DNA from 2 places in the Micromonospora sp. NPDC049374 genome. Region 1 is predicted to be linked to the other one. Evidence: predicted binding sites of a transcription regulator. Region 1 holds the regulator's gene; the other holds the start of a gene.

Region 1 (14,870 bases):
GCGGGCCCGGGTCGACTGGCTACGGCACAGCGTGCCCGGCGTCGTGGTGCGGTCCGAGCCGGCGGAGCGCAGTGACGTCGGGTCTCGGCCGGAAACCACCGAACCTGGGTCCTGATCAGGGCGCGCGCCGCCGGACCGGAACGGATCAACGCCGGGCGGATGGACGTGCGGAAGCCCCGAGGCACCGCCTCGGGGCTTCCGTCAGGTCTGGGCGCTGGCTCAGGAGGCGAGCGACGCGACGCGCTTGGCGATCGCGGACTTGCGGTTCGCGGCCTGGTTGCCGTGGATGACGCCCTTGCTGACCGCCTTGTCCAGCTTGCGCGAGGCGTCCTGCATGAGGACGGTGGCCTTCTCGACGTCACCGGCCTCGGCGGCCTCGTGGAACTTGCGGATGGCGGTCTTCAGCGACGACTTGACCGACTTGTTACGCAGCCGGCGCTTCTCGTTCTGCCGGTTGCGCTTGATCTGGGACTTGATGTTCGCCACGCGACAGCCTCGTCTTGATAGCTCGGGTTGGTCAGCTTGTGCGCGCGACGAACATGCGTCATCGCTGCGCGAAGAGCCAGGTTACCAGGTCCGGTTCGGGCGGGCCAAAACGGCACCGCAGCGGTCGCCGGTGCCAGGCCGACCGGTCCGACACCGGCACGGTCGACCGAGCGGACGCGGCGACGGTCAGGCCCAGGCACGGCGGTGCGCCAGCCAGGCGAGGGCCTGCCCACCGGTCCACCGCTGGTGCGCCGGCAGGTGGCTCGACGCGGTCGGCGGTGTCGACGTGGCGGCGGTGAGGTGGTAGCCGGCCAGGGCGGCCAGCGTGACGTCCAGCGCGTCGTCGGGTGCGCCGGCCGCGGCCGGGTGGGCGGCGAAGAGCGAATCGACGTCCAACCCGCCCGCGTACCCGGTGATCAGCAGGGTGACCAGGTCGAACCAGGCCGGCCCGTGGCACAGCCACGACCAGTCGCAGAACCAGGCCGTGCCGACGGTGTCGATCAGCACGTTGTCGACCCGCAGGTCGCCGTGGGTCAGTCCGGTCGCGGCGGCGGCGTACCCGGGCAGGCGCGACTCCAGCGCGACCAGTTCGGCCAGCCGTCCCCGGGCCGGGGCGGGCAGCGGCGGCACCGGTTCCCGGCCGGCGGCGACCTCGCCCCACCAGAGGATGTCGTCGCGTGCCAGGTCGGCGAGGTGGGGCAGGCCGAGGGCGGTCAACTCGGCCGGCGGTTCGGCGAGCGCCTCGGTGACGTCGGTGAAGGCGGTGAGGGTGGCGCTCAGCTCGGCACGGTCCCAGGGCAGCCGGGGGGTATGACCGTCGACGGGATCGAGGCACAGGACGTACCAGCCCGCCTCCCACAGCGTCCAGCGCGGGCGGGGCACCGGCAGGCTGGCCGGCAGCCGGGTGAGGATCGCGGCCTCCCGGGCGTACCAGTCGACCAGGTGCGGCTGCTCGGTGTGGGGCGCGGCCTTGACGAACGCGCCCTGCCCGTCGGCGGTGCGCAGCAGCGCGGCGAACCCCCGGGTGAAACCGGCACCGGCGGTCCGGGCCTGGACCACCGGGGCGCCCAGCCGGGTGGCCACTGCGGCCCGCAGCCGCGCCGGCAGGGCCGACCACTCGGGCCGCTGCGCGGTGGCGTGGTACGGCACGGCGGGCGGGGAGGCGAAGCTCACCCGACCATGCTGCCCGGTGCCCGGTCCGGCGGCGACATCTGGCGCGGATCCGGGCACCCGTGGTGGTGTCTGCCAGACTGCCGGACCATGAGGACCGACGACTTCTGGCAGTTGATCGACCGGGCCCGCACCGGCGGGGGAGAGCCGGATGCCATCGCCGCCCGGGCCGTCGCGCTGCTCGCCGCCCGCGACCCCGAGGAGATCGTCGGGTACGCCCACCACCAGCAGCGGGTCCTGGCCGCGTCCTACCGGGTCGATCTGTGGGGCGCCGCGTACCTGATCAACGGTGGCGCTTCCGACGACGGATTCGAGTACTTCCGGGGCTGGCTGATGACCCAGGGACGGGAGGTCTTCGCCCGGGCGGTCGCCGATCCGGACTCGCTTGCCGATCTGCCGCAGATCCGGTCCGCCTCGCTCAGCGGCGAGGAGTTCGAGTGCGAGGACATGCTCGCGGTGCCGTGGGACGCGTACCGCAGGGCCACCGCGACCGACCTGCCGGGGGAGCGCGCGGCGACGCCGCAGCCCGACCTGAACGACTTCTGGGACTTCGACGACGAGGAGGAGGCCCGCCGTAGGCTGCCCCGGCTCGCCACCCTCTTCGTCGAGCCGCCGCAGGAGTGACGGACGCCCGGCCGATGCCAGCCGGGGACATGGGAGCATAGAGGGGGCCGGCGCGTGCCGGCCCGCTCACGTCAGCCGACCAGAACGGACCGCTGTGCCACCGACGCTCGATCCCGGCGCGAACGCTCCTGGTGCCACCGACCCGGGGCGGATCAGGAACTTCTGCATCATCGCTCACATCGACCACGGAAAGTCGACCCTGGCCGACCGGATGTTGCAGCTCACCGGTGTGGTCGACCCGCGGCAGATGCGCGCGCAGTACCTCGACCGGATGGACATCGAGCGCGAGCGCGGCATCACCATCAAGAGCCAGGCGGTCCGGATGCCGTGGACGATCCGGGAGGGCGAGCGGGCCGGCGAGCAGGCCGTGCTCAACATGATCGACACGCCTGGTCACGTCGACTTCACCTACGAGGTGTCCCGGTCGCTGGCCGCCTGCGAGGGTGCCATCCTGCTCGTCGACGCAGCCCAGGGCATCGAGGCGCAGACGCTTGCGAACCTGTACCTCGCGCTCGAGAACGACCTGCACATCATCCCGGTGCTCAACAAGATCGACCTGCCGGCCGCCCAGCCGGAGAAGTACGCCGAGGAACTGGCCCACCTGATCGGCGGTGACCCGGCGGACTGCATAAAGGTCTCCGGCAAGACCGGTGAGGGCGTGCCGTACCTGCTCGACGAGATCGTCCGGCAGTTCACCCCGCCGGTGGGTGACGCCGATGCTCCGGCCCGCGCCATGATCTTCGACTCGGTGTACGACGTCTACCGGGGTGTGGTCACCTACGTGCGGGTGATCGACGGTCAGATCAGCGCCCGGGACCGGATCAAGATGATGTCCACCGGCGCGGTGCACGAGCTGCTGGAGATCGGGGTCATCTCGCCGGAGATGGTGAAGGCGGAGGCGCTCGGCGTCGGTGAGGTCGGCTACCTGATCACCGGGGTGAAGGACGTCCGGCAGTCCCGGGTCGGTGACACCGTCACCATCAACAACCGGCCGGCCGCCGAGCCGCTCGGTGGGTACAAGGACCCGAAGCCGATGGTCTACTCGGGGCTCTACCCGATCGACGGTTCGGACTACCCGGCACTGCGCGACGCGCTGGACAAGCTCAAGCTCAATGACGCCGCGCTCACCTACGAGCCGGAGACCTCGGGTGCGCTCGGCTTCGGGTTCCGCTGCGGCTTCCTCGGCCTGCTGCACCTGGAGATCATCGGGGAGCGGCTGGAGCGGGAGTTCAACCTGGACCTGATCTCGACCGCGCCGAACGTGGTCTACCGGGCGATCCAGGAGGACGGCCAGGAGGTGGTGGTCACCAACCCGAGCGAGTACCCGACCGGCAAGATCGCCGAGGTGTACGAGCCGACGGTGCGGGCCAGCGTGCTGACGCCGAACGACTACGTCGGTGCGGTGATGGAGCTCTGCCAGGGCCGGCGGGGCAACCTGCTCGGCATGGAGTACCTCTCCGCCGACCGGGTGGAGTTGCGCTACACGCTGCCCCTGGCCGAGATCATCTTCGACTTCTTCGACCAGCTCAAGAGCCGCACCAAGGGCTACGCCTCGCTGGACTACGAGCCCACCGACGAGCAGGCGTCCGACCTGGTGAAGGTCGACATCCTGCTGCACGGCGAGCCGGTGGACGCGTTCAGCGCCATCGTGCACAAGGACAAGGCGTACGCGTACGGCACCACCATCGCGGCGAAGCTGCGCAACCTCATCCCGCGCCAGCAGTTCGAGGTGCCGATCCAGGCGGCCATCGGCAGCCGGGTGATCGCTCGGGAGACCATCCGCGCCATCCGTAAGGACGTGCTCGCCAAGTGCTACGGCGGTGACATCAGCCGTAAGCGCAAGCTGCTGGAGAAGCAGAAGGAGGGCAAGAAGCGGATGAAGATGGTGGGCCGGGTGGAGGTCCCGCAGGAGGCGTTCATCGCCGCGCTCTCCTCCGACTCCGACGGCAAGGCGAGCGGAAAAAAGTGACCGACCCGGGGTGGCGCCTGCTTGCCTAGGGGCGTCCGGCTGGGCGCGGGCGGTTTGGGGATTCGTCGTCGAGGGAATCTGACCGAGAGGACAGGAACCCCCCAAATGACATCTTCCGGGTAAGGAGATCCGCCATGGAGCTCACCGTCTGGGGCATCATCACCGCGCTGTTCGTGGGTCTGATCATCGGCGCGCTGGGCCGTCTCGTGGTACCGGGCCGGCAGGACATGCCCATCTGGCTGCACATGATCATCGGCGTCGGTGCGGCGCTGCTCGGCACCGTGCTCGCCCGTGCGATGGGCATCGCCACGGTGACCGCCGGTATCGACTGGGCCGAGTTGGCCGTCCAGGTCGCCCTGGCCGCGATCGCGGTCGCGCTGGTGGTCGGCGTGGGCAGTCGCCGTCGCGGCGTCACCCATCGGTAACCGACTCCGCCTCGACGGGCGCCCGGCCACCCGGCCGGGCGCCCGTCGGCGTTCGGGCCCGCTCGCTCGCGGCCTGACCAGACCGGCCGATCGGCGTGTCGACCCCGTCGGCGTTGGCCGTAGCTCACGGCATCGCGGCGAAGAGTCGCTGGCCGCGATCTTTCGGAGTCGTCGTGACCTCTCGGACGGAAAAGCCGGTTTGGGATCTTCGTGGGTCGGGCATTAGGCGGTCACGACAGGAACGCCACACATTGTGGAACGTCTTTGTGAAGGAGAGCGACCATGGAGCTCACCGTCTGGGGCATCATCACCGCCCTGATCGTTGGTCTGATCGTCGGTGCGCTGGGCCGACTGGTGGTGCCGGGCCGTCAGAACATGCCGATCTGGCTGCACATGCTCATCGGTGTCGGTGCGGCGCTGCTCGGTACCGTGATCGCCCGTGCGTCCGGTTTCGCCGAGACCGCCGGTATCGACTGGCGGGAGCTGATGCTCCAGGTGCTGCTGGCCGCCGTCGCCGTGGCGCTGGTCGCTGGCGTGGGCCGCAACCGCCGGGGTGTCACCCACCGGTAACAGCTGAACCGTCGAAAGGCGCCCGACCGTCGAGGTCGGGTGCCTTTCGCGTTCGTACGCCCAACTTCGTGCGCAGGCGCGGCGGCCGGCCCGCCCCCGTGCCGCGACCGACCTGACCAGCCGGCGGCGGGCGAGGGCCGTGGCGTGACGAGGTCGCTCCCGTAGGATGTGATCATGACGGGCAGGGTGGCATCGGTGAACGTCGGCATCGTGACCGAGGCGGCGTGGGCCGGTGACGCGAGCGGGCGCAGCGGCATCGACAAGCGGCCGGCCGATGCTCCGGTGCTCTTCCGCGTCGACGGGGTGGCCGGCGACTTCATCGGCGAACGGACCCACCACGGTGGTCCGGACAAGGCTGTCTACGCGTACGCGGGGGAGGACGCGGCCTGGTGGGAGGCGGACCTCGGGCGCACCATCCGCCCCGGCGGCTTCGGCGAGAACCTCACCACGTACGCGGTCGACGTGACCGGCGCCGTGATCGGCGAGCAGTGGGCCGTCGGTGAGGTGCTGCTCCAGGTGACCATGCCGCGGACGCCGTGCACCACCTTTGCCGGATTCTGGGGCGTACCGGATCTGATCAAGCGGTTCACCGCCCGCGCGACCCCCGGCGCGTACCTGCGGGTGGTGCGCGAGGGCGCGGTGGGCGCCGGCGATCCGATCGAGATCGTGCACCGGCCGGCGCACGGGGTGACCCTCGGCGAGGTGTTCCGGGCGCTCAGCCTGGAGCCGGCGCTGCTGCCCCGGTTGCTGGCGGCCGACGACCTGCCCGAGCCGATCCGCGAGAAGGCGCGTCGCCGCCTGGGGTGAACCGGCCGGCTGACGGATCGGCGCGTCGTCCCGAGGTGACGCGACAGGCCCCGTGAGCCACGTCCAGGCGTGGCCCACGGGGCCTGTCGTCACGGTCCGGTCAGCGGAGCCAGGGGATGCTGCGGTTGAGCAGACCGCGCTGCTTGAGCTCCTTGCGCAGCGGGATCTCGTCGTCGATGTAGCCGTCCCAGTTGATGCCCCAGTAGTTGGCCGTGTGGGTGCCTTCACCGAGCAACTGGCGCTGCACCGGCGTGCGGTTGCGGTACCACTCGCCGTCCTTGTCGGGGTGCAGCTCGTCGAGCGGGCGGATCCACCGGTAGGTGTAACCGACGAACAGCATCTTGCGGGTGATGTTCGACAGGTTGGTCGACCGGGAGTGCCACTGGCGGCGGTCGAAGATGAAGGCGTCACCCGGGTTGGCGGTGATCTCGACCGTGCCCTCGGGATCCGGGTTGTGCACGCTCAGGTCCGTCGGGCGGGGCAGCGAGTTCCACAGGTGGCTGCCCGGGATCACCTTCGTCGCGCCCCGACCCTTTTCCGACAGGTCGGAGAGCACGTAGGCGACCTTCAGCGAGAACATCGGCCGCGGCAGGTTCGGGTCCATCGTCTCCGGGTCGGAGTTCTGCCGGTACCCGTCCTGGTGCCAACCCCAGTACGGCTTCTCGGGCTCCGACGCCGGCGGCGTGACGTCGAGGTGGTTGTGGTGGGTGTAGATGTTCCAGCCCGCCAGCCCCCACATGTAGGGGAAGGCGATCGGGTGGGTGAGCAGCTCGCCGAAGAGCTCGTCACGCTCAAGGAAGCCCAGCAGGTGCAGGGTGCCGTCCTTGGTGGTGGTGCCCTTGGCCTTCTCCTCCTCGTACACCCGGTCGACCGCGGCCTCCAGAGCGGCCCGGTGATCCTCGGTCAGGACGTTCCGCAGCAGGAGAAAGCCCTGCTCGTGAAACTCCTTGCGGTCGACGTCACTGATCGGTTCGTAGCCGGTCCGGTCGCCGTAGTCGAACGCCACGTCGTACCCCTCCCCAAGAGGTGAAACCATTTCTGGCACAGGCCGCCGATCGTAACGCGCGTCCGGATGGCCCGGGGGGCACCCCGCGACCTTTCCACAGGCACGGCGACTGAAGGCGGTTGCCTGACTACCGCACGTCACCCAACGTGGCGAGACGCGGCCTTACGTGCCGAATTGCCGGATCTTGCGGTGACTGCGGGTAAAAAGATCGGGGGTCGCTCAGACGTCGGCGTGGACCTCGGCGAGAACCTCCGTGTCGCCCCGGTCGCTGTCCGGCAACCGCTTCCAGGCGCCGCGCTTGGCGGTCCACTCCCGGCCGTCATAGGTCACCCGCTTCACCCCGTGCTCCTTGGCGTGGGAGACCAGCCAGTGCGTGTACCGCCAGCCGGCCCGTACGCCCTCGGGGGACGTCATCAGGCTGCCGGCGGGGCTCCGCTCGAAGTCGTTGATCCCCACTTTCAGCAGGGTCGGGTTGCCGTAGTTGTCGACGGCGGAGCTGAAGTAGCTCCTGCCTGCCGGGCGGTCGTCGTCGGAGGCGACGGCCACCAGGCCCCAGTCGAGCGCCAGTCCCTTGGTCAGCGCGGCGATGGCGGCGGCACCGCGCATCACCGGGTCGCCGCCCACCGCGCAGGTGACCGCCGTGGTGGCGTGACCGAGCAGCGCCCGGGTGAGCACCTGCGACTCGTCGGCCCACTTCTCGTAGGCCTCCGGGAAGGCCGAGCGCTGCACCTTCTGTGCGGCGTCGGTGACCCGCATGTCCTCCCAGCCGCGCACCTTCTTCAACGCCGCGTAGAACTTCCCCGCCGCGTACCGGGGGTCGCGGATCTGGGCCGGTGTGCCCCAGCCCTGGCTCGGTCGCTGCTGGAACAGCCCCACGGAGTCGCGGTCACCACCGGTCAGGTTGCGCAGCCCGGACTCCTGGTACGCGGTGGCGAGCGCCACCACCACCGCCCGCTCGGGCATCTCGCGCTGCACGCCGATCGCCGCGATGGTCGCCGCGTTCGCCATCTGCTGCGAGTCGAGCGTCACCTCGCCGTCGGCCTGCACCGTGCAGGCCCGGCCGGCCAGCGGCAGCCGTAGCCCCTCACCGGCCTGCCTCAGCACCACGATCATCCCGATCGCGGCGATCAGGACGAGGACCACGAAGCCCGTCGCGACAGCCCGAGTTCGCACCCGCACCTCCTGTGTCAAGGTCCGCCAAGCGTACGTCCCTGATCGACCCGTTCGGGTCGTCCGAGCGGTTCCCACCTCCTGTGGCGCCCACGCGCAACGCGAGGTTCCCCGTCCCGGCCGTACCTCACCTACCGAGTTCCGCCACCCAGCGCGGCGGCCGCTTCTCCCGGAACGCGGTGACCCCCTCGATCCCGTCCGCCGACAGGAAGTACCCGGTGGACAGCTCGGCCAGCTCGGCCAGGTCGGCGCGCAGGTCGACGGCGGCCGGGCGGCGCAGCAGTCGCTTCGCACCGGCCATCGCCGCCGGGGCCCCGCGTACCAGCGAGTCGCAGTACCGCTGCACCGTGGCATCCAGTTCCTCTGCCGGCACCGCGGCGGTGACCAGGCCGATCTCGGCCGCCCGCCGGCCGTCGAAGGTGTCGCCGGTCAGGTACAGCTCGGCTGCCGCCCGGCTGGTCAGGCGGGGCAGCACCGTCGCGGAGATCACCGCGGGGATCACCCCGATCCGCACCTCGGTGAAGGCGAACGTGGCCTCGGCCGTGCAGACCGCCAGGTCGGCCGCCGCGATCAGACCCAGGCCGCCGGCCCGGGCCGGGCCGGCGACCCTCGCCAGCACCGGCTTCGGGCACTCCCGGACCGCCGCGAGCACGTCACCCAGCATCCCGGCGGGCACCGTGCCGCTGGCGTACGCCGCCGCGGTCTCCTTCAGGTCGGCTCCGGAGCAGAAGACCGGCCCGGTGTGGTCGAGCACGATCACCCGGACCGCGTCGTCGGCGACCGCGGCGGACAGTCCGGCCAGCAGTTCGGTCATCAGCGGCGTGGAGAGCGCGTTGCGGTTGTGCGGACTGTCCAGGGTGAGCGTGGTCACCCCGTGGGCCGTGGCGACCCGCACGAGCGCGTCGGGAGAGGTCATGCCAGGGCACACTAGTGGCCATGCCCGGCGTCCTTCCAGCAGGCGAGCCCGTCCCCGTCGACGGGTCGCTGCCCGCGTCCGCCCGTGCGTCCGTGGGCGCCCGCGGTTTCGGGGTGTACGTGCACGTGCCCTTCTGCGCGAGCCGCTGCGGCTACTGCGACTTCAACACGTACACCGCCGACGAGCTGGGCGGCGGCGCGAGCCGGGAGGGCTACGCCGACGCCGTGCTGGCGGAACTGACGCTCGCCGCCCGGGTGCTGGGCGAGGCCCCGCCAGCCCGGGTGGACACGGTCTTCGTCGGCGGCGGCACCCCCACCCTGCTGCCCGCCGACGACCTGGCCCGCATCCTCGACGCGATCGACCGGACCTGGGGGCTGGCCGCCGACGCGGAGGTGACCACCGAGGCCAACCCGGAATCGGTGACGCCCACCTCGCTGAAGGAGTTGCGCGCGGCCGGGTACACCCGGATCTCGCTGGGCATGCAGTCGGCCGCGCCCGGGGTGCTCGCCGTGCTCGACCGCCGGCACCATGCCGGCCGGGCCACCGCCGCCGCGCTGGAGGCCCGCGACGCCGGCTTCGACCACGTCAATCTCGACCTGATCTACGGGACACCGGGGGAGCGGGCCGAGGACTTCGCCGCCTCGCTGGACCAGGTGGTGGCCGCGGGCGTGGACCATGTCAGCGCGTACGCCCTGATCATCGAGGACGGCACCCGGCTGGCCGCCCAGATGCGCCGTGGCGAGCTGCCCTACCCGGACGAGGACGTGGCCGCGGACCGCTACCTGGCCGCCGAGTCCGCCCTCGGCGCGGCCGGTTTCTCCTGGTACGAGGTCTCCAACTGGGCCCGCACGCCGGACGCGCGCTGCCGGCACAACCTGCTCTACTGGGCCGGCGGTGACTGGTGGGGCCTCGGGCCGGGGGCACACAGCCACGTCGGCGGAGTGCGTTGGTGGAACGTCAAACATCCCGCCGCGTACGCGCAACGCCTCGCCGCCGGGGCGTCACCCGGGCAGGCCCGGGAGGTGCTCACCGGCGACGAGGCGCACATGGAGGACGTCATGCTCCGGTTGCGGCTGGCTTCCGGCCTGCCACTGGACGTGCTTACCGACGCCGGGCGGGCGGGCGCGGCGCGGGCGCTGGCCGAGGGGCTGCTCGCCGAGCCCGCCCACGCCGCCGGCCGCGCCGTGCTCACCCTGCGCGGCCGGTTGCTCGCCGACGCCGTGGTTCGCGACCTGCTGCCCTGACCCCCGTCACCAGGTAAGCCGGCCGGTCAGCGCTTCACGAAGGCGTACGTCATCGGGTACTGGTAGAGCACCCCTTCGTTGGCCTTGACCCCGCCGATGATGCCGAAGATCAGCGGCACGATCGCGACGATGATCGGTACGAAGAACAGGATGCCGCAGGTGATGGTGGCGAGCACCCAGCTCAGCACCCCGACGATGGCCCAGGTGAGCTGGAAGTTCAGCGCGGCCACCGAGTGGGCCCGGGCGACCGGGGACTGCTGCCCGCGGACCATCATGGCGATCAGCGGCGCCACCCAGCCGAAGAGCCCGCCACCGACGACCACGCCGAGCGGGCCGCCGAAGTGCGCGATCAGCACCCAGGTCTTGTCCTCGTTGTTGGCGTAGCCACCGCCAGGAGCGCCGTAACCGCCGGTCGGGTAGCCGACACCGGGGGCCCCGGGCGGCGGCGGGTAACCGCCGGGCGGCGGGTAGCCCCCGGGTGGGGGGTAGCCGGCCGGCGGCGGTTGGTCGCCGGTGGGAGGTGGATAGCCGCCGGGCGGGGGATAGCCGCCCTGGCCAGGCGAACCGGACAGTGGTGTCGTGGGTTCGTCGCCGGAGTCCGGGGGACGAGGTGGTTCAGTCATGGGGGTCACGGTAGGTGCCACCGGCAACGGCGCACCAGAGCGACACCGGCGAGTGTCAACCCACCGATCGGTTCGATGACGGGCGTGCCGACTTGATCATCGCGTGGACGGGGACGCCGACGTAGACTGGCACTCGCTACAGTCGAGTGCCAGAGTGTTCCTCTGGTGGCCGTGACGCTGCGGGCTGACCTGCGACAGGAGGTGGCAAGGATGGGTCTGGACGACCGGAAGCTCGCCGTGCTCCGGGCGATCGTCGAGGACTACGTCGCCACCCAGGAGCCGGTCGGCAGCAAGTCGCTTGTCGAGCGGCACCAACTCGGTGTCTCGCCGGCCACGGTCCGAAACGACATGGCCGTGCTGGAGGACGAGGGCTACATCCGGCAGCCGCACACCAGCGCGGGGCGGGTGCCCACCGACCGTGGCTACCGACTCTTCGTCGACCGGTTGAGCCGGGTCAAGCCGCTCAGCCCGGCCGAGCGCCGGGCGATCGAGCGCTTCCTGGCCGGCGCCGTCGACCTCGACGACGTGGTGCACCGCACGGTGCGGCTGCTGGCGCAGCTGACCCGGCAGGTCGCCGTCGTGCAGTACCCGAGCCTGGCCCGATCCCGGGTGCGTCACCTGGAACTGGTGCCGATCTCCACCACCCGGCTGATGCTGGTGATGATCGCCGACACCGGCCGGGTCGAGCAGCGACTCGTCGAGCTGCCCGCGCCGGTCCTCGCCGACGACGTGCTGGACCTGCGCCGGCTGGTCAACGAGAAACTGGTGGGCGTCCGCCTGTCGGAGACCCCGCCGCTGGTGCAGGCCCTCATCGACGACTGCGTGCCGCACCTGCGCCCGGCGATGACCACCCTGTCCACGGTGCTGCTGGAGACGCTCGTCGAACGGCACGAGGAGCGGCTCGCTCTGGCCGGCACCGCCAACCTCGCCCGGGGCGGCCTGCTCGACTTCCAGGGCTCGTTGCGTCCGATCCTTGAAGCACTTGAGGAGGAGGTCGTGCTGCTCAAGCTCATCGGCGAGGTGGAGCCGAGCACACTGCGGGTGCGCATCGGCGACGAGAACGAGTACGACAACCTGCGGGCGGCTTCCGTGGTCAGCACCGGATACGGCCCGGGCGCGACAATCGTCGGGGGGATGGGCGTGCTGGGACCGACCCGGATGGACTACCCCGGAACCATCGCCACGGTGAGGGCCGTGGCACGCTACGTGGGCGAGCTGCTGGCCCAGAACTGACAAGTCAGGGCCGACGGCAGGCTGCCGCCGCCGAACGGCGTAACTCGAGACGAACACGAGGACACGGAACGCAGTGGCCAGGGACTACTACGGCATTCTCGGCGTGAGCAAGGGTGCCTCCGATGACGAGATCAAGCGCGCCTACCGCAAGCTGGCGCGGCAGTTCCATCCGGACGTGAATCCGGATCCGGAGGCACAGGAGAAGTTCAAGGACATCAACGCCGCGTACGAGGTCCTCTCGGACGATCGGAAACGGCAGATCGTCGACCTCGGCGGGGATCCGCTGGCACCCGGCGGAGGCGGGCCCGGCGGTCCGGGTGGCCCCGGCGGGGCAGGCCCCTTCGTCGGCTTCCAGGACATCATGGACGCGTTCTTCGGTGGTGCCACCGGCGCCGGGCGAGGCCCGCGTCCGCGTACCCGCCCCGGCGCCGACGCCATCCTGCGCCTGGAACTGGACCTCCAGGAGACCGCCTTCGGCGTCGAGGCGCCGATCACCGTCGACACCGCCGTGCTCTGCACCACCTGCTCCGGTGCCGGCACCGCCGCCGGCACCCACCTGGCCACCTGCGAGGCGTGCGGTGGCCGGGGCGAGGTGCAGTCGGTGCAGCGCACCTTCCTCGGGCAGGTGGTCTCCGCCCGGCCGTGCACGGTCTGCCAGGGCTACGGCACCACCATCCCGAGCCCCTGCCCGACCTGCGCCGGTGACGGCCGGGTACGCACCCGTCGTTCGCTGACCGTCAAGATCCCTGCCGGGGTGGAGGACGGCATGCGCATCCGCCTCGCCCAGCAGGGCGAGGTCGGCCCGGGCGGCGGCACCGCCGGGGACCTCTACGTGGAGATCCACGAACGGCCGCACGACGTCTTCTCCCGCAAGGGCGACGACCTGCACTGCCGGGTCACCGTGCCGATGACCGCCGCCGCGCTCGGCACCCGGCTGACCATCAAGGCGCTCGACAGCGAGGAACCCGTCGACGTCAAGCCGGGTACCCAGCCGGGCAGCACCCTGCGGCTGCGGGCCCGAGGCGTACCGCACCTGCGCGGCGCCGGCCGGGGCGACCTCTACGTCCACCTCGACGTGCGCACTCCGACCAAGCTCGACGCCGACCAGGAACGGATGCTGCGCGACTTCGCCAAGACCCGCGGCGAGGAGGTCGCCGAGCTGACCAAGCAGGGCGGGTTCTTCTCCCGGATGCGCGACGCCTTCAACGGCCACGCCTGACGTGTCCGCCCCGCTGTTCCTGGTCGAGTCGCTGCCGACCGCCGCCTCGATGGTGCTGGACGGCCCCGAGGGCCACCACGCCGCCACCGTGCAACGGCTGCGCGCCGGCGAACAGGTGCTGCTCGCCGACGGGCGGGGCGGCACGGCCACCGCCGTGGTGACCGCCGTCGGCCGGGGCACCCTCGACCTCGACGTGACCGACCGGGGGTACGTCGACGCCGCGAACCCGCGGCTGGTGGTGGTCCAGGGCATCGCCAAGGGCGACCGGGGCGAGCTGGCAGTGCAGGCGATGACCGAGGCGGGCGTGGACGAGATCGTCCCCTGGGCGGCGGGCCGCTCGGTGGTGCAGTGGCGCGGCGACCGGGGCGTACGGGCCCGCAGCCGGTGGGTCGCCACCACCCGGGAAGCGACGAAACAGGCCCGCCGGGCGTGGCTGCCGGTGGTGGCGGGAGCGCCGGACGAGACCACCGCATCGGTGACGCGCCGGATCGCCGGGGCAGCGGCCGGCTACGTGCTGCACGAGGAGGCAACCGACCGGCTGACCACCGTCGAGCTGCCCGAGCACGGCGAGATCGTGCTGGTGGTGGGCCCGGAGGGCGGCATCACCGCGGACGAGCTGTCGGCCTTCCAGGAAGCCGGCGCCCGACCCGTGCGGCTCGGCCCCTCGGTGCTGCGCACCTCCACCGCGGGCGTGGCCGCCCTGGCGGTCCTCGCCACCCGCCTGCTGCGTTGGTGAGCCTCGCGCGGACATCGCCGGGGATCCCTTCCTTACACTGCCCGGATGGGAAGCGACTGTCTGTTCTGCCGCATCGTCGCCGGAGAGATTCCGGCCACCGTGGTCCGCGAGACGCCCACCACGCTCGCCTTCCGCGACATCGACCCGAAGGCGCCGGTACACGTGCTGGTCGTACCGAAGGAGCACTACGCCGACGTGGCCACCCTCGGTCAGGGTGATCCGGCGCTGGCCGGCGAGGTGCTGGCCACGGCCGCCGCGGTGGCCGAGGACGAGGGACTGCTCGGCGACGGGTTCCGGCTGATGTTCAACACCGGGGCGTACGGCGGCCAGGAGGTCTTCCACGTGCACGCCCACGTACTCGGCGGCGCACCACTCGGCCCGATGCTGGCCCGGGACCTCGGATGACCTCCGCCGCCGGCCGCACCTCCGCCGCCGGTCGTCTGGGCCGGATGGTGCGCCAGGTCCAGGCACAGGCCCGGGTGCCGGCGATCTCGGCTGCGGTGCATCGCGCCGACCGGCCGCTGTGGACGTGCACCGCCGGCGGCACCGGCAACGACACGGCCCTGGACGAGCAGACCCGGTTCCGGATCGGCTCGGTGACCAAGACGTTCACCGCTGTACTGGTCATGCAGTGCCGCGACGACGGGCTGCTCGACCTCGATGACCCGCTGC
Region 2 (14,870 bases), on a different contig from region 1:
AGGAAGCAGGCCACAAGCACCGGGACCGGCAGTACCGCCGCAGCGGTACCGACCAGCAGCGCCTCCGGGCCGAGGCTGGTGCCGAGCGTGAAGAGCATGAAGATCGCGCAGGCCGCGATCAGGATGATCACCCCGATCAGCACCAGCGCCCGGCGCCAGCTCAGGCGGCGTCGCGGCATTCCGGGTCCGCCATCACCCACGCCTGGGGCGGCGGGCACGGACGGCGACGGCGGCAGTGATCCGCCGGACGGGGTGACGGCCATGCGGTCAGCGTAGTCATGCCCGGCCCGCCGGGCCGGGCGCATGGCCGCCCCCGGTGACTCAGCCGACCGGGGGCGCGGTGGGCCGCTGCACGGCCGGTTCCGGCCCGGCCGGTGCCCCCGGTCGCTCCAGTTCACCGAAGGAGCGCCGCACCAGCCGGTTCGCCTCCTCCTGGCTGATACCGGAGGCCACCAACAGGTCACTGGCGGTAGTACGCACCTGCGCCACCACCACGCTGCCGGAGAACCCGACCCCTTCGCCGTACGCCCGACCGGCCTCACTGACGGCGCGCAGCGACCGCTCCCGGGCCTGTTCGGGCTCCTCGCCCTGGGCGAACTCCTGCTGGAGCAGGCGTACCGCCTCGGCGAGGTGACCGACCGCGTCCGGCATCGGCTCCGGGAGTGGCTCGTCGTCCTCCACCAGGGTCACCGCGCGACGGATCAGCGTGCCGCTGTTACGCATCGCCCGTTCGATCGGGTCGGCCGCCTCCGCGTAGTGGGTGAGTTCGCTGCGTCGGTGCCAGCGGGCCGGGGAGAGCATTGCGGTTTCCTTCGCACCCTCGATCGCCTCCGAAAAGGTGGCCAACTCCTCCTTGTTGTCACGCAGCCGCTCCAGCGCACTCTGGATCTTGTCGCGATCCTGTTCCCGCAGCCCCTCGGCGGCGAGGTCGAGCTGGTCGGCGAGCAGGCTGAGCGCCGGCCTGGCGGCTCGGTTGAGCACCCGTAGTGGGTTGAGCGGCAGCAGTATCGCGGTGACCAGCAGGGCGATGCTGCCGCCGACGATCGCGTCGATGAACCGGGGTATCTCCAGGTCCTCGACCGACGGGCTGAGCGTCACGATCAGCACCGCGGTCGCCGCGGCCTGGATGACGATGGCGACGCTGCCCCCGGCGAAGACGGTCAGCACGATGGCGGAGGTGACCACCAGGCCGAGTTGCCACGGCCCGGTGCCGAGGAAGTAGATCAGCAGGTCGCCGACGAACACCCCGACGCCGACCCCAAGGATCAGCTCGATGGTCCGGCGGAACCGCTGGCCCACCGAGACGGCCAGGGTGCCGACGGCGGAGATCGGGGCGAAGACCGGTTGCGGGTTGCCCAGCAGCTCGTGCGCGGCCACCCAGGACAACCCGGCCGCCAGGCCCGCCTGCGCGGCCAAGCCGAGTGACAGGCGCACCCGGTGCAGGCGGTCGCGCAGGGTCGCCTTGCCCCGGTCATGCAGCTGCGCCACGGTTCCGGCGATCCGGGCCGTGTCCACGTCGGACCGGCCGTCGCGCGCGCCGTCTCGGCGCAGCAGCCGAGAAAGTCCGCGCCGGGCCACCGTCATGGCCGGGACTACCCGCCTGAGGCCCGGACATTCCCGCCGAACCGGCACATCCCGCCGGACGGGCGGCAGCACCTCACCGCACCCCTCGCCGGATCGGGCAGACTCGGGCTGGTGACGGGGTTGATCGCACGATGGCGTACCGCCGCCCGGGCGGCCGGAGCGGGTGACCCGGCGTCGGTCGAGGCCGCCGGGGCGGAGTTGCTCGAACGGTGGCGGGAGCCGCACCGGCACTACCACACGGTCGCGCACCTGGTCGCCGTGCTCGACGTGATCGACCAGCACGCCTCGACCGCGCCTCGACCCGATCTGGTGCGACTCGCCGCATGGTGCCACGACGCGGTGTACGACCCCCGCGCGTCGGGCGACCGGAACGAGCGCGACAGCGCGGCGCTCGCCGACGCCCTGCTCACCCGGTTGGGGCTGCCCGCCGCCGCGGTGGCCGAGGTGAATCGGCTGGTCCTGCTCACCGCCGGTCATGTGGTGGAGCCGGCGGACGCCGACGGCGTGCTGCTCTGCGACGCCGACCTGGCCGTGCTCGCCGCCCCTGCACCGGAGTACGACCGCTACGCCACCGCGATCCGCCGGGAGTACGCCCACGTCCCCGAGCCGCACTACCGGGCCGGCCGCGCCCGGGTGCTTTCCGACCTGCTAGCCCTGCCCGCCCTGTACCGCATCCCCGCGCTGGCCGCCCACTGGACCCGCCCCGCCCACACCAACCTCACCCGCGAACTGACCCGACTATTCCCATAACTCCACGTCGATCTTGCACTTTCCGTCGGGGCATAACGGTGTCAAAGCCGCAAATGGGGGACCGAAAGTGCAAGATCGCGGGAGTCTGGGTGGGGGCGGGAGAGGTGTTTGGGGCGGCGGAGGTTGGCGGCGTGCAGGAGGCGGACGATGTCGCGGCTGGGCACGATCCGGGCGCCGAGCCAGACGGCCATCGGAAAGCGCTCGGCGGGAATGTCGTAGTGGTCCCGGTCGAAACCCCGCCCGGGGGCACCGAGCATCTCCGCGAAGGCGTGCAGTTCGGCGAGGGAGACGTCGCTGATCAGGTGCGACCAGAGGCGGCCGCGCCCCGGCCAGGTCGGCCGGTCCACGTAGATCACGCAGCCACCGTACCGGGCGCCGGCCCAGGTTGATGATCACCAGTGGCCGGTCGTAGCCTCGGCCGCATGGCCACCTCCCCGCTCCTCGACGACCTGCGCGCCGCCCTCGGGCCGGACGCGGTGCTCACCGATCCTGACCTGCTGCGTGGGCACGAGCGGGACGAGGCCGACCTGTGTGCGTCGGCGACACCGCTTGTGGTTACCCGCCCGCGCAGCACCGAGGAGGTCGTCGCGGTGGTCCGGACGGCCGGGCGGCACGGCGTACCGGTGGTGCCGCAGGGTGCCCGTACCGGGCTGGCGGGCGCGGCGAACTCCGTCGACGGCGCGGTGGTGATCAGCACCACCGCGATGAACGGGATCCTGGAGATCGACCCGGTGAGCCGGATCGCGGTCGTCCAGCCGGGAGTGGTAAACGCCGCGCTCACCGCCGCGGTGGGCGAGCACGGTCTGTGGTACCCGCCCGACCCGGGTTCCTGGGAGTCGTCCACCATCGGCGGCAACGTGGCCACCAACGCGGGCGGGATGTGCTGCGTCAAGTACGGCGTGACCACCGAGTACGTGCTCGGCCTGGAGGTGGTGCTCGCCTCCGGCGAGGTGCTGCGTACCGGGCGGCGTACCGCCAAGGGCGTGGCCGGCTACGACCTGACCCGGCTCTTCGTCGGCTCGGAGGGCACCCTCGGAGTGATCACCGAGGTGACCGTGGCGCTGCGGCCCGCGCCGGCGGAGTCGCTGACCCTGGTGGCCGTGTTCGGCTCGACCGCGGACGCGGGCGACGCGGTGGCCCGGATCGCCGCCCAGGGCCTCTCCCCCAGCCTGCTGGAACTGCTCGACCGCACCCACCTGGCGGCGATCGAGGCGTACCGGCCGATGGGGTTGCGCACCGACGCCGAGGCGCTGCTGCTGGCCGCCGCCGACACCGGCCCCAGGGCGGCGGCGGACCTGGCCGAGTTGGCTGCGGTCTGCGAGGCGGCCGGTGCCGAGGAGGTGTACGCGGCCAGCGACGCCGTGGAGGCCGCCGCGCTGTTGCAGGCCCGCCGGTCGGCTCACCCGGCCATGGAAAAGTACGCAGCGGAGGCGTACCCGGGCGGCAGCGGTGGCCTGATCATCGACGACCTGGCGGTGCCCCGGGGAGCGCTCGCCGCACTGCTCGACGGGGTGGCCCGGATCGCGGCCGAGTGCCAGGTGCCGATCGGGGTCGTCGGCCATGCCGGAGACGGAAACATGCACCCAAACATCGTGGTCGACCGAGCCGATCCGGCGAGCCTGGAGCGTGGCCGGCGGGCCTTCGACGAGATCATGCGGTTGGGGTTGGACCTGGGTGGCACGTGCACCGGTGAGCACGGCGTCGGCCTGCTGAAGCGGGACTGGCTGGCCCGCGAGATCGGTCCGGTGGGCGTACGGGTGCACCAGGCGATCAAGGCGGCGCTCGACCCGACCGGCCTGCTCAACCCCGGAAAGGTGCTCTGACCTCGCCCGGCGGCTCGGCCGTCAGCCGACCATCTCGGCGGGCGTGTTCTGGGTGAGCAGCAGCAGGATCTCCTCGGCCACCGGCGGTCGCTCCTCCCCCGGGCAGTCCTGCGAGGTGATCAGGCCGGCCGCGGTCAGCAGGCTGGAGGTGAGCGCGCCGACGCAGCTGACCCGGTAGCCGCGCGCCTCGTCGGTCTCCCGGGCCAGGTCCGGTTCGGCCAGGAGCTGCTGAAGCCGCTCCCGCTGCTCCTCGCTCAAAGCGCCGGTCGAGGTGACTCCGTCGCCGGCACAGTCGATGCACTCCCAACGCCCGTCCGGCTCCACGTTCAGCGTGCGCAGCGGACCGTCGGGCCCGTCGTTCTGGAGCAGGCTGACCCGGCCCTTTCCGGTGGTGGTGGCCCCAGCGCCGCCGGGTTGCCCGGCAGCCGGCGCGCTCGCCTCGACGGGCGGTTCGGAACGATCACCGAAGGGCGCACAGCCGCTGAGAACGATCGCCAGCAGGACGATGCCGGGCAGGAAGGCCAGTCGTGATCGGGAAAGCGCCATCACTCGCGGAACTTACCCCACCGTAGGTAGGGAGCGTAACCCGTCGGAAGGATATCCATGCCCGGCGATCTCCAGAGTGGATCCCTCAGCGGGCCAGGCCCGCCGCGCCGTCGTCGGCGCCCCGATCCGCAGCGTAGCCGCGCACATCCGGCGCACCGAGGCGCGCGGCGTCGGCGGTCGCGTCGTCCGGCATGAGCTGGGACTGTCGCTCGGCCTCCACCCGCGCCCGGTAGTGGGTCACCTCCCGCGCCTGCCGAGCCGCGTCCCAGCCCAGCACCGCACCCATCAGCTCGGCCGCGTGCTCGGCCGACTCCAGGCCCCGGTGGGTGGTCTCGATCGAGATCCGGGTACGCCGGGTCAGCACGTCCTCCAGGTGCAACGCCCCTTCGGCGCGGGCCGCGTACGTCACCTCGGCGGCGAGGTACTCCGGCGCACCCGCAAGCGGGGAGGCCAGCAGCGGGTCGGCGTCGATCAGGGCGAGCAGGTCGAGGGTCAGGCTGCCGTAGCGCTCCAGCAGGTGCTCCACCACGCCCACCGGCAACCCGTGGCGGCGGGCCAGGTCCGCCCGGTCCCGCCACATGGCCGCGTACCCGTCCGCGCCGAGCAGCGGCAGATCGGCGGTACGCGACACACGTTGGCCGCCGAGCCGGCGCACCGCCCGGTCGACCACGTCGGCGGCCATCACCCGGTAGGTCGTGTACTTGCCGCCGGCCACCAGCAGCAGCCCGAGCATCGGCTCGATGACGGCGTGCTCCCGGGAGAGCTTCGAGGTGCTGTCAGCCTCGCCGGCCAGCAGCGGACGCAGCCCGGCGTAGACACCTTCGATGTCGGCGGTGGTCAGCGGGCGGTCCAGCACCGTATTGACCTGCCGGAGCAGGTAGTCGATGTCACTGGCGGAGGCCGCCGGGTGGGAACGGTCCAGCCGCCAGTCGGTGTCCGTGGTGCCGATGATCCAGTGCCCGCCCCACGGGATGACGAACAGGACACTTGTGGCCGTACGCAGGATGAGTCCGGTCTCGCCGGTGATCGCCGAGCGGGGCACCACCAGGTGCACGCCCTTGGACGCCCGGACCCGGACACCGGGCCGCAGTCCGACGTCGTTGAGCATCCGGGACATGTCGTCGGTCCAGACACCGGTGGCGGCGATGACCGTGCGGGCGCGTACCTCGAACTCGGCCTCTGGTGAACCGGCGGGTGCCTCCAGGTCGCGGACCCGGACCCCGGTGACCTCCCGGGCCTGGCGGATCAGCCCGACCGCCCGGGCACTGCTCACCACGGTCACGCCCAGGCTGGCGGCGGTGCGGGCCAGGGTGACCACCAGGCGGGCGTCGTCGACCTGCCCGTCGTGGTAGCGGATCGCGCCGGCCAGGCCGTCGGAGCGCAGGCTCGGGAAGACGCGGCGGGCACCCTCCCGGCTCAGGTGGCGATGCAACGGCATACCCCGGCCGCCGCCGAAGAGGCCGGCGAAGGCGTCGTACGCGGCCACCCCGGCGCCGTAGTAGACCCGCCGCAGCAGTCGGGCGGGCAGGTCGCGGACGCCCTGGCCGGCGGGGAGCGGCACCAGGAACGGCACCGGCCGCACCAGGTGCGGCGCCAGCCGGGTGGCCAGCAGCCCGCGCTCGGTCAGCGCCTCGTGCACCAGGCCCAGCTCCAACTGCTCCAGGTAGCGCAGGCCACCGTGGATCAGTTTGCTGGACCGGCTGGAGGTGCCGGCGGCGAAGTCGCGGGCCTCGACCAGGGCCACCTTGAGGCCCCGGGACGCGGCGTCGACGGCCGCCCCGGCGCCGGTCACCCCGCCCCCGATCACCAGCACGTCGAACCGCTCGGCGCGCAACCGACGCAGGTCGGCGGCGCGGCGGGCGGGCGAGAGCTGCCCGGCAACGGACCGCAGAACGTTCGGATCACGCACCCGTCCACGTTAACCGGCCCGGCCCTCCGCCGACATGCGCCAGCCCGGGCACCTCGATCACATGTGCCGGCCCGGGCACCTCGATCAGTCGCCCGGCGGATCCGTACCGGCGGTGCGGCGGCTGCGCCGTACTGTGTGCGGATGCGGGCGGAACCCACCACACCCGGCTCGACCGGTAACCCCTGGGCGATCGTCGCGGCGGTTCTCGCCGGCTGTTGGACGGTCGCGGTCACGGTCCTGGCGCAGACCGGCGGCTGGGCCGTGGACCAGGTGGTGCTGATCGGCGGCCTGGACCGGCTGGTGCCGCTCTGGCCGGTGGTCTGCCTGCTCAGCGTGCTGCTGATCGCCGCTGCGGCGCTGCCGTTGGCCCTCGTTCCCCGCTCGGCGGCGGTCCGCGTCACCGGCCGGGTCTGGTTCGCCGGCGCGCTCGTGCTCGGCCTGCTCGGGCTACTGCGGACGATCCCCCCGGTGCACCATGAGGCGTATCTCGGCGCGCTGGCCATCGTGGCCGCGCTGCTGACGGTGGTGACGAGCCGGCTGCCGTCCCACGTTCTCGGCCCCGGCCGGCTCGCCGAGACCTGGCGGCCCGCGCACCCATCTGGCGACCCGGGTGCGGAGACCACCACGGCCGGGGACGGCTATGTCGCCGACCTCCGTACCGAGGTCGGCGGTGCGGAGACCACCACGCCCGGGGACGACCCGGGAGCAGGGACCACCGAGCGCGGGGACGACCCGGGTGTCAGTGCGGGTGACCCGGCCGGGCGTCAGGCGCGACTGGGCGCGCAGCCGTCGGTGGCGGCTCTGCTCGCGGTGGCCGCCGGGCTCGCCCTGCTGCTGCCCTGGGTCTGGTGGGGCGCGCTCGGCGGGCTGTTGGAGACCATCCTCGCCGGGTTGGCTGCGGCGGCCGTCGGCGCGCTGGCCGCGACGCTGCTCGACGCTCGGTTCTGGGGCCGCTTCGAGTCCGACGAACCGCCTCGACCAGCCCGCCTGGTACTCGTGGGCGGGCTCGTCGCCGGGGTGGTGCTGCTGCTGGTGGGCGCCGGCACCGGCCACTCCGGCGCACAGCTGCCGCTACTTGTGACGCTGCCGCCGGCCGGTTGCGCATTGGCCGCGCTGCGGGCCGTGCACCGCCGGCCGGCCGACGGGCGCGGCGTCGCCCACCCGGGCACGGGGCACGGCCTGCCGGCTCACCCGGTCGCCGGTGGCGTCGTGGCCCGCTATCCGGCCGGGGCGGGCGGGCGGGCACCGACCGCCTGGCTGGTCGGGCTCGGCGTGTTCGGCCCGCTTGCCTACACCGATCCGGAGGAGGTCAGCCTGCTGCTGGTCGGCACCCGCGACGTGCCGTTCTGGGTGGCGGCCGCGACCGGTGCCGGGCTCGCCGTCGGACTGGTGCTGGCGGTCGGGTACGGCCTGCTGCTGGCGCGACGCTCGGCCCGCACGCCAAGTCGGGTGCTGGCCGCGGCGAGCGCCCTGACGCTGCTGGTCACGGTCGGTCTGGTCGGCGCGACCGCCGGACAGCCGGGGCTGCACGGGGAGCGACTCTTCGTACTGCTTCGGGAACAGGCGGACCTCAGCGGGGTGAGTGGCGGGCCAGGTCGGGCGGGCCGGGACGCCCGCGCCGGGGAGGTCTACCGGCGGCTGGTCGACACCGCCGACCGGACCCAGGCCGACCTGCGGCGGGACCTGCGGCGCGCCCGACTGCCACACACCCCCTACTACCTGGTCAACGCGATCGAGGTGGCTGGTGGGCCGGCGGTACGGGCCTGGCTGTCCAGCCGGCCCGAGGTGGCCCGGGTACTTGTCAGCCAGCGGCTGCGTCCGTTGCCGGCGCCCGCCGACAGCGCCACCGGTAGCGCCACGCCCCCGTCCGGCCCGCCGTGGAACATCACCATGATCGGCGCGGATCGGGTCTGGTCCGAACTCGGCGTCACCGGCGCCGGGGTAACCGTGGGCAGTTCCGACTCGGGAGTGGACGGGCGGCATCCGACCCTGGCCCAGGGTTTCCGGGGCGGCGACGACTCGTGGTTCGACCCGTGGAACGGCACCGAAGCGCCGACCGACCGCAGCGGACACGGCACCCACACCGTGGGCAGCGCCGTCGGGCGGGACGGCATCGGTGTGGCCCCCGGCGCACAGTGGGTCGGCTGCGTCAACCTCGACCGCAATCTGGGGAACCCGGCCGCCTACCTCGACTGCCTCCAGTTCATGCTGGCGCCCTTCCCGCCCGACGGCGATCCGTTCCGACAGGGGCGGCCCGCCCGGGCGCCCGAGATCCTGACCAACTCGTGGGGCTGTCCGCCGATCGAAGGCTGCGACCCCTCGGCGCTGCTACCGGCCACGACGGCGTTGGAGGCCGCCGGGATTCTCGTCGTCGCGGCGGCCGGCAACACGGGCCCGTTCTGCGGCTCCGTGCAGGACCCGCCCGCACCGTACGCGGACGTGCTGACCGTCGGTGCGGTGGACGACCGGGGGCGGGTCACCGCCTTCTCCTCCCGTGGCCCGACGGCCACCGGGGCGACGAAACCGGATCTGATGGCGCCGGGGGCGGAGGTCCTCTCCGCGATGCCCGGCGGCGGGTACGCGGTGCTCGACGGCACCTCGATGGCCACACCGCAGGTGGCGGGCGTGGCCGCGCTGATGTGGTCGGCCAACCCGGAACTCGTCGGCGACCTCGACCGGACGCGGCGGATCCTGCGCGAGACGGCCGCCCCGATCGAGACCAGCGACCCGGCCCAGGGTCAGCCCGACGAATGCGGCGGGCCGGCGAACCTCGTCGGCGCCGGCCTGGTCGACGCGTACGCGGCCGTCTCGGCGGCCCGTGGGTGATCGTCACCGGACTTCGATGATGCCGCCGACACAGCGGAAGGGGCGGACCGCTGACGCGGCCCGCCCCTTCCGGCGTTGGGAGCTGGACTCAGAAGTCCATGTCCCCGCCGCCCGGGCCAGCCGGTGCGGCCGCGGTCTTCTCCGGCTTGTCCGCCACGACGGCCTCGGTGGTGAGGAACAGCGCGGCGATCGACGAGGCGTTCTGCAGCGCGGAACGGGTCACCTTGGCCGGGTCGATGATGCCCGCGGCCAGCAGGTCGACGTACTCGCCGGTCGCGGCGTTGAGGCCGTGACCCGGGTCGAGGTTGCGGACCCGCTCCACCACGACGCCGCCCTCAAGGCCGGCGTTCACGGCGATCTGCCGCAGCGGGGCGTCCAGCGCGATCTTCACGATCTGCGCGCCGGTCGCCTCGTCGCCGGCCAGGTCGAGCTTGTCGAAGGCGGTCTTGCCGGCCTGAACCAGCGCGACACCACCACCCGGGACGATGCCCTCCTCGACGGCGGCCTTGGCGTTGCGGACCGCGTCCTCGATACGGTGCTTGCGCTCCTTGAGCTCGACCTCGGTGGCCGCGCCGACCTTGATCACCGCAACGCCGCCGGCCAGCTTGGCCAGCCGCTCCTGCAGCTTCTCCCGGTCGTAGTCGGAGTCGCTCTTGTCGATCTCGGCCCGGATCTGGTTGACCCGGCCCTGGATCTGCTCGGCGTCGCCGGCACCGTCGACGATGGTGGTCTCGTCCTTGGTCACCACGACCTTGCGGGCACGGCCCAGCATGTCGAGGCTGACGGCGTCCAGCTTGAGGCCGACCTCCTCGCTGATGACCTGGCCACCGGTGAGGATGGCAATGTCGGTCAGCATGGCCTTACGGCGGTCACCGAAGCCCGGCGCCTTGACGGCGACCGACTTGAAGGTGCCACGGACCTTGTTGACCACCAGCGTGGCCAGGGCCTCGCCCTCCAGGTCCTCGGCGATGATCAGCAGCGGCTTGCCGCCCTGCATGACCTTCTCCAGGATCGGGAGCAGGTCCTTGACCGACGAGATCTTGCTGTTCGCGATCAGGATGTACGGGTCGTCGAAGACGGCCTCCATACGCTCCGGGTCGGTCATGAAGTAGGCCGAGATGTAGCCCTTGTCGAAGCGCATACCCTCGGTGAGCTCCAGCTCCAGCCCGAAGGTGTTGCTCTCCTCGACGGTGATGACGCCTTCCTTGCCGACCTTGTCCATCGCCTCGGCGATGATCTCGCCGACGCTGGTGTCACCGGCGGAGATGGAGGCGGTGGAGGCGATCTGCTCCTTGGTCTCGACGTCCTTGGCGAGCTTCAGCAGCTCCTCCGAGACGTTGGCGACCGCAGCCTCGATGCCCCGCTTCAGGGCCATCGGGTTGGCACCGGCGGCCACGTTGCGCAGGCCCTCGCGAACGAGTGCCTGGGCCAGGACGGTCGCCGTCGTCGTGCCGTCACCGGCGACGTCGTCGGTCTTCTTGGCGACCTCCTTGACCAGCTCGGCGCCGATCTTCTCGTAGGGGTCCTCGAGCTCGATCTCCTTGGCGATGCTCACACCATCGTTGGTGATGGTGGGGGCACCCCACTTCTTCTCGAGCACGACGTTGCGGCCCTTGGGGCCGAGGGTCACCTTCACGGCGTCGGCGAGCTGGTTCATGCCCCGCTCGAGGCCGCGGCGCGCCTCTTCGTCGAACGCGATCATCTTGGCCATACGGCGTTGTCCTCCTGGACACTCACGGGCCACCCGAGTGTGTGCCCCGGATGGGCCGTCTGGTGTACGCACCTTGGGACGTCGCCACCTGGCGACGGCGACGTCTCCTCGGCCGGGCCGGATAGCCCGCGACGACCGGCCACGTGCCCCACCCGTGGTTATGTCACGAGCGCGACCGCGGCCCCACCGTCCCGACCAGCTGGCACTCACGCCATGCGAGTGCCAATGACTTGTTTAGCACTCTGCCCTGCCGAGTGCAAGCACGATGGCCCGGGTCAGCCGAGTTCGGCCGCCAGTTGGGCGGCGTTCACCGGACCCTCGTGTGCCCGCTGCTCGGCGTAGGTGACAACGAGCCCGACCAGCTGCGCGAGGTACGCCGGCAGGGTCAGTACCGCGACCACCGTGACCGTCAGCACCGCACCCACCGCCGTACCCGGCGAGTCCAGCGGAGTGGCGCCGAACGGCAGGATCGCCAGCGACTCGACCACGCTCGCGGCCAGCGAGAAGCCGATCACGGCGGCGCCCACAAGTGCCACCCGACCGAGCAGCAGCCCCAGCCGGTCCCGCAGCATGCGATGCGACCTGCTGAGCGGGTCGTGCCGCTCGAAGAGGTAGACCGGGCCGGCCATGGCCAGCGCGAACGCCGCGTACACGCCGGGCAGGAAACACAGGCAGAAGCCGAAGGTGACGATCAGGGTGATGAGCAGTGTCCAGCCCCACAGACCGAACGCCCGACGCAGTCCGTAACGCAGCGCGGCACCGGTGCCGACCGACTCGCCGATCGCCTGCCGGCTGATCACCCAGGTGCCGGCGGCCCAGCCGACCGCCTGCACCACACCGAGCAGCAGGCTGCCGCCGACCAGCACGAGCAGGAGCGTCGCGAGGTCGGACCAGAAGTTCGCCGGCAGCGCGGCGGAGTCGCTGGCGAGTTGGGCGTCCCAGCGGGCCGAGGGGTCCACGGCCAGCACGAGCACCGACAGCACCGCGGCCGGCAGCGCCTGGGTGAGTACGAGGATCGGCAACAGTGGTCGCCAACCGCGACGGGCGGCGCCCACGCAGCGCGCGAACCAGCCGCCCAGACCGGCCCCGGGCGGGGTGACCAGGGTGTCGGAGGGGTCGAGGCCGTAGCCGCCCGGGGGGTACCAGCCGTAGACCGGCTGGCCGGGATACGGCGTCATGCCGACGTGGGGCGGCTGCGCGGGATGAGCCGGCGGCACACCGTACGGAGGCTGGCCGGGGAGGGGCGGCTGGCCGACCCATCCGGCGGGCGGCTGCGGCTCACCCGAAGGCGAGGAGGACGGACCTGTCGGGGGCGGCTGGTCGGACATGGGATCTCCTCAGCGACGGCTGGATCGGCCCATGATCTTCCCTTGTGGGGCACCGGCACCGCAGCCCCCTCCGGCGATGGTCACGCCACCCCGACGACGATCGGTCGGTGGGGGTGGGCGGTCGGCGCTCAGGCGATGACGCGCACCTGCTCGGCCTGTGGGCCCTTCTGGCCCTGGGCGATCTCGAACTCCACCCGCTGACCGTCGTCCAGCGCCTTGTAGCCGTCCATCTCGATCGCGGAGAAGTGAACGAAGACGTCCTGCCCGCCGTCGACGGCGATGAAGCCGTAGCCCTTCTCGGCGTTGAACCACTTCACGGTGCCTTGTGCCACGGTGTTTTCCTCACTCTGCACGGCGTTCCACTACCTCGGGTCGCCGGCGCACCGGGGACCCGGAAACCACCGGTTTCGGCAGTCGTCGACGACCGCTGAAACGGGTGACCGAAATCGCACGCTACACGAGGAGTGACGACGGCGCACGACCACAAATCGGGCGTATTACAGTCGACCGTATCGTCGTACGTCATTGTGATAAGCATGCGGGCATGACGATCGTCACCGACGGAACGGGCGTGCGCCGGGCCGTCATCCGCCGAGTCGAGCCGGCCGACGCAGCTCGGATGCGCGCGCTACGCCTGGAGATGCTGGCGGACGCGCCGCTGGCCTTCCTGGAGACGATCGCCGAGGCCGCGGCCCGGCCCCACGCCGAGTACGCCGCCCGGGTCGCCCGGGTCTCCGCCGGCCCGGACACGGCGCAGTTCGTGGCCGATCCGGGCGGCCGGCTCGTCGGGCACGTCGGTGGGATGGCGCACCCGGCCGAGCCGGGGGTGACCGTGCTGTACGCCGTCTACATCACTCCAAGCTGGCGGGGCACCGGCCTGCTCGCGGATCTGGTCGGTGGGGTGGCGGGCTGGTCCCGGGCCTGCGGACGGAAGGAGCTGATGCTCGAGGTGGTGGTCGGCAACGACCGGGCCTACCGGGCCTACCGGCGGCTGGGATTCGTCGACACCGGCGTCCGCGTCCCGCACCCCAACATCCCGACCCTGCGCGAACTCCAGATGCGCAGGGCCGCGTAGACCCCACGGACGATCACCGGACCGGGCGGCTCCGGGGCGGCCCCGGAGCCCCCAGCGCAACCCCTCAGACGTGCCGGCGGCTCTGCACGATCCGGAACCGGTTCGCCACGTACGCCCCGTCGGTCAACGCCGAGTTGGCCGCCGCGTTCGCTCCGCTGCCGTGGAAGTCGGAGAAGGCCGCCGACTGGTTCACGAAGACGCCGCCGGTGAGGTTGGCCGACAGGTGCACCCCGACCTCGATCGCCGCCGCCTCGGTGGCGTCCAGCACCGCGTCGTCGGTGGAGTAGACCGCTGCGGTGAGCGCGCCCTTCTCGCCCACGGTCGAGCGCAGGATCTCCAGGCTGTGCGCGGTGGAGTCGGTGGCGATGGCGAAGGAGATCGGCCCGAACCACTCCCGCGAGTAGGTCTCGGTGTCGCCGGCGTCCAGCTTGACGATCGTCGGCGTACGCACCACGGCCTCGGGGTACGACGGGTGCTCGACGGTACGCGACTCCAGCACCGGCGAACCGACCTTGGCGACCTCGTCCAGCCGCTCCAGCACCCCGTCGTTGACGATGGCGCCGGTCAGCTCCACTCCCCGGGCCGGGTCACCGGTGAGCTTGCCGACCGCCGTGGCGATGCCGCCGGCCACCTCGTCGAAGCTCTTGTGCCCCTGGTCGGTGTCGATGCCCTCCCGGGGGATGAGGATGTTCTGCGAGGTGGTGCACATCTGCCCGCTGTAAAGGGTCAGCGTGAAGCCCAGGTTGCGGCACATCCCGGCGAAGTCGTCGGTGGAGTCGATCACCACCGTGTTGAGGCCCGCCTTCTCGGTGTACACCGCCGCTTGGCGGGCGTTGGCCTCCAGCCAGTCGCCGTACTCGGTGGAGCCGGTGAAGTCGACGATCTTCACCGCCGGATGCAGGGCCAGCGTCGAGGCGAGCTTCTCGCCCGGTGCCTCGGGGGCCAGCAGCACCAGGTTCGGGTCGAAGCCGGCCTCGGCAAGCACCTCCCGGGCGTACCGCACGGTGATGGCCAGCGGCAGCACGGCGCCCGGGTGCGGCTTGACCACGACGGGGTTGCCGGTGACCAGCGAGGCGAACAGACCCGGGTACGAGTTCCAGGTCGGGAAGGTGTTGCAGCCGATGACCAGGGCCACTCCCCGGGGGACCACGTGGAAGGTCTTGGACATCCGCAGCGGGTCGCCCTTGCCGGCGGCCTTCTCCCAGCCGGCGGTGCCCGGGTGCCGGGTCATCTCCGCGTACGCGTAGGCCAGCGCCTCCAGCGCGCGGTCCAGGGCGTGCGCACCACCGGCCTGGAACGCCATCACGAACGCCTGACC

Evidence for each region. The regulator HrcA, encoded in region 1, represses chaperone genes, less so after heat shock. The targets are predictions, from matches to a motif close to GGTTNGCACNCTCNNNNNGAGNGTGCNAACC.
Region 2: the regulator HrcA is predicted to act here: its motif matches at 11,347-11,377, upstream of groL (chaperonin GroEL).

The regions. Positions count from the first base shown of each region.
Region 1 is NZ_JBFAQH010000021.1:27,966-42,835, reverse strand. It holds gene AB0J93_RS26930 (hypothetical protein) at 1-115, shown strand, start outside; gene rpsT (30S ribosomal protein S20) at 220-486, opposite strand; gene AB0J93_RS26920 (phosphotransferase) at 673-1,659, opposite strand; gene AB0J93_RS26915 (DUF4240 domain-containing protein) at 1,747-2,280, shown strand; gene lepA (translation elongation factor 4) at 2,375-4,249, shown strand; gene AB0J93_RS26905 (GlsB/YeaQ/YmgE family stress response membrane protein) at 4,384-4,674, shown strand; gene AB0J93_RS26900 (GlsB/YeaQ/YmgE family stress response membrane protein) at 4,957-5,244, shown strand; gene AB0J93_RS26895 (MOSC domain-containing protein) at 5,419-6,051, shown strand; gene AB0J93_RS26890 (phytanoyl-CoA dioxygenase family protein) at 6,152-7,087, opposite strand; gene AB0J93_RS26885 (hypothetical protein) at 7,277-8,236, opposite strand; gene AB0J93_RS26880 (enoyl-CoA hydratase-related protein) at 8,355-9,143, opposite strand; gene hemW (radical SAM family heme chaperone HemW) at 9,164-10,387, shown strand; gene AB0J93_RS26870 (DUF4870 domain-containing protein) at 10,414-11,010, opposite strand; gene hrcA (heat-inducible transcriptional repressor HrcA) at 11,221-12,243, shown strand; gene dnaJ (molecular chaperone DnaJ) at 12,317-13,462, shown strand; gene AB0J93_RS26855 (16S rRNA (uracil(1498)-N(3))-methyltransferase) at 13,464-14,198, shown strand; gene AB0J93_RS26850 (histidine triad nucleotide-binding protein) at 14,244-14,603, shown strand; gene AB0J93_RS26845 (serine hydrolase domain-containing protein) at 14,600-14,870, shown strand, end outside.
Region 2 is NZ_JBFAQH010000002.1:248,934-263,803, reverse strand. It holds gene AB0J93_RS04585 (PrsW family intramembrane metalloprotease) at 1-305, opposite strand, end outside; gene AB0J93_RS04580 (FUSC family protein) at 322-1,578, opposite strand; gene AB0J93_RS04575 (metal-dependent phosphohydrolase) at 1,696-2,334, shown strand; gene AB0J93_RS04570 (DUF4031 domain-containing protein) at 2,376-2,690, opposite strand; gene AB0J93_RS04565 (FAD-linked oxidase C-terminal domain-containing protein) at 2,757-4,157, shown strand; gene AB0J93_RS04560 (hypothetical protein) at 4,179-4,703, opposite strand; gene AB0J93_RS04555 (glycerol-3-phosphate dehydrogenase/oxidase) at 4,789-6,612, opposite strand; gene AB0J93_RS04550 (S8 family serine peptidase) at 6,754-9,438, shown strand; gene groL (chaperonin GroEL) at 9,527-11,149, opposite strand; gene AB0J93_RS04540 (hypothetical protein) at 11,425-12,327, opposite strand; gene AB0J93_RS04535 (cold-shock protein) at 12,606-12,809, opposite strand; gene AB0J93_RS04530 (GNAT family N-acetyltransferase) at 13,022-13,552, shown strand; gene paaN (phenylacetic acid degradation protein PaaN) at 13,617-14,870, opposite strand, start outside.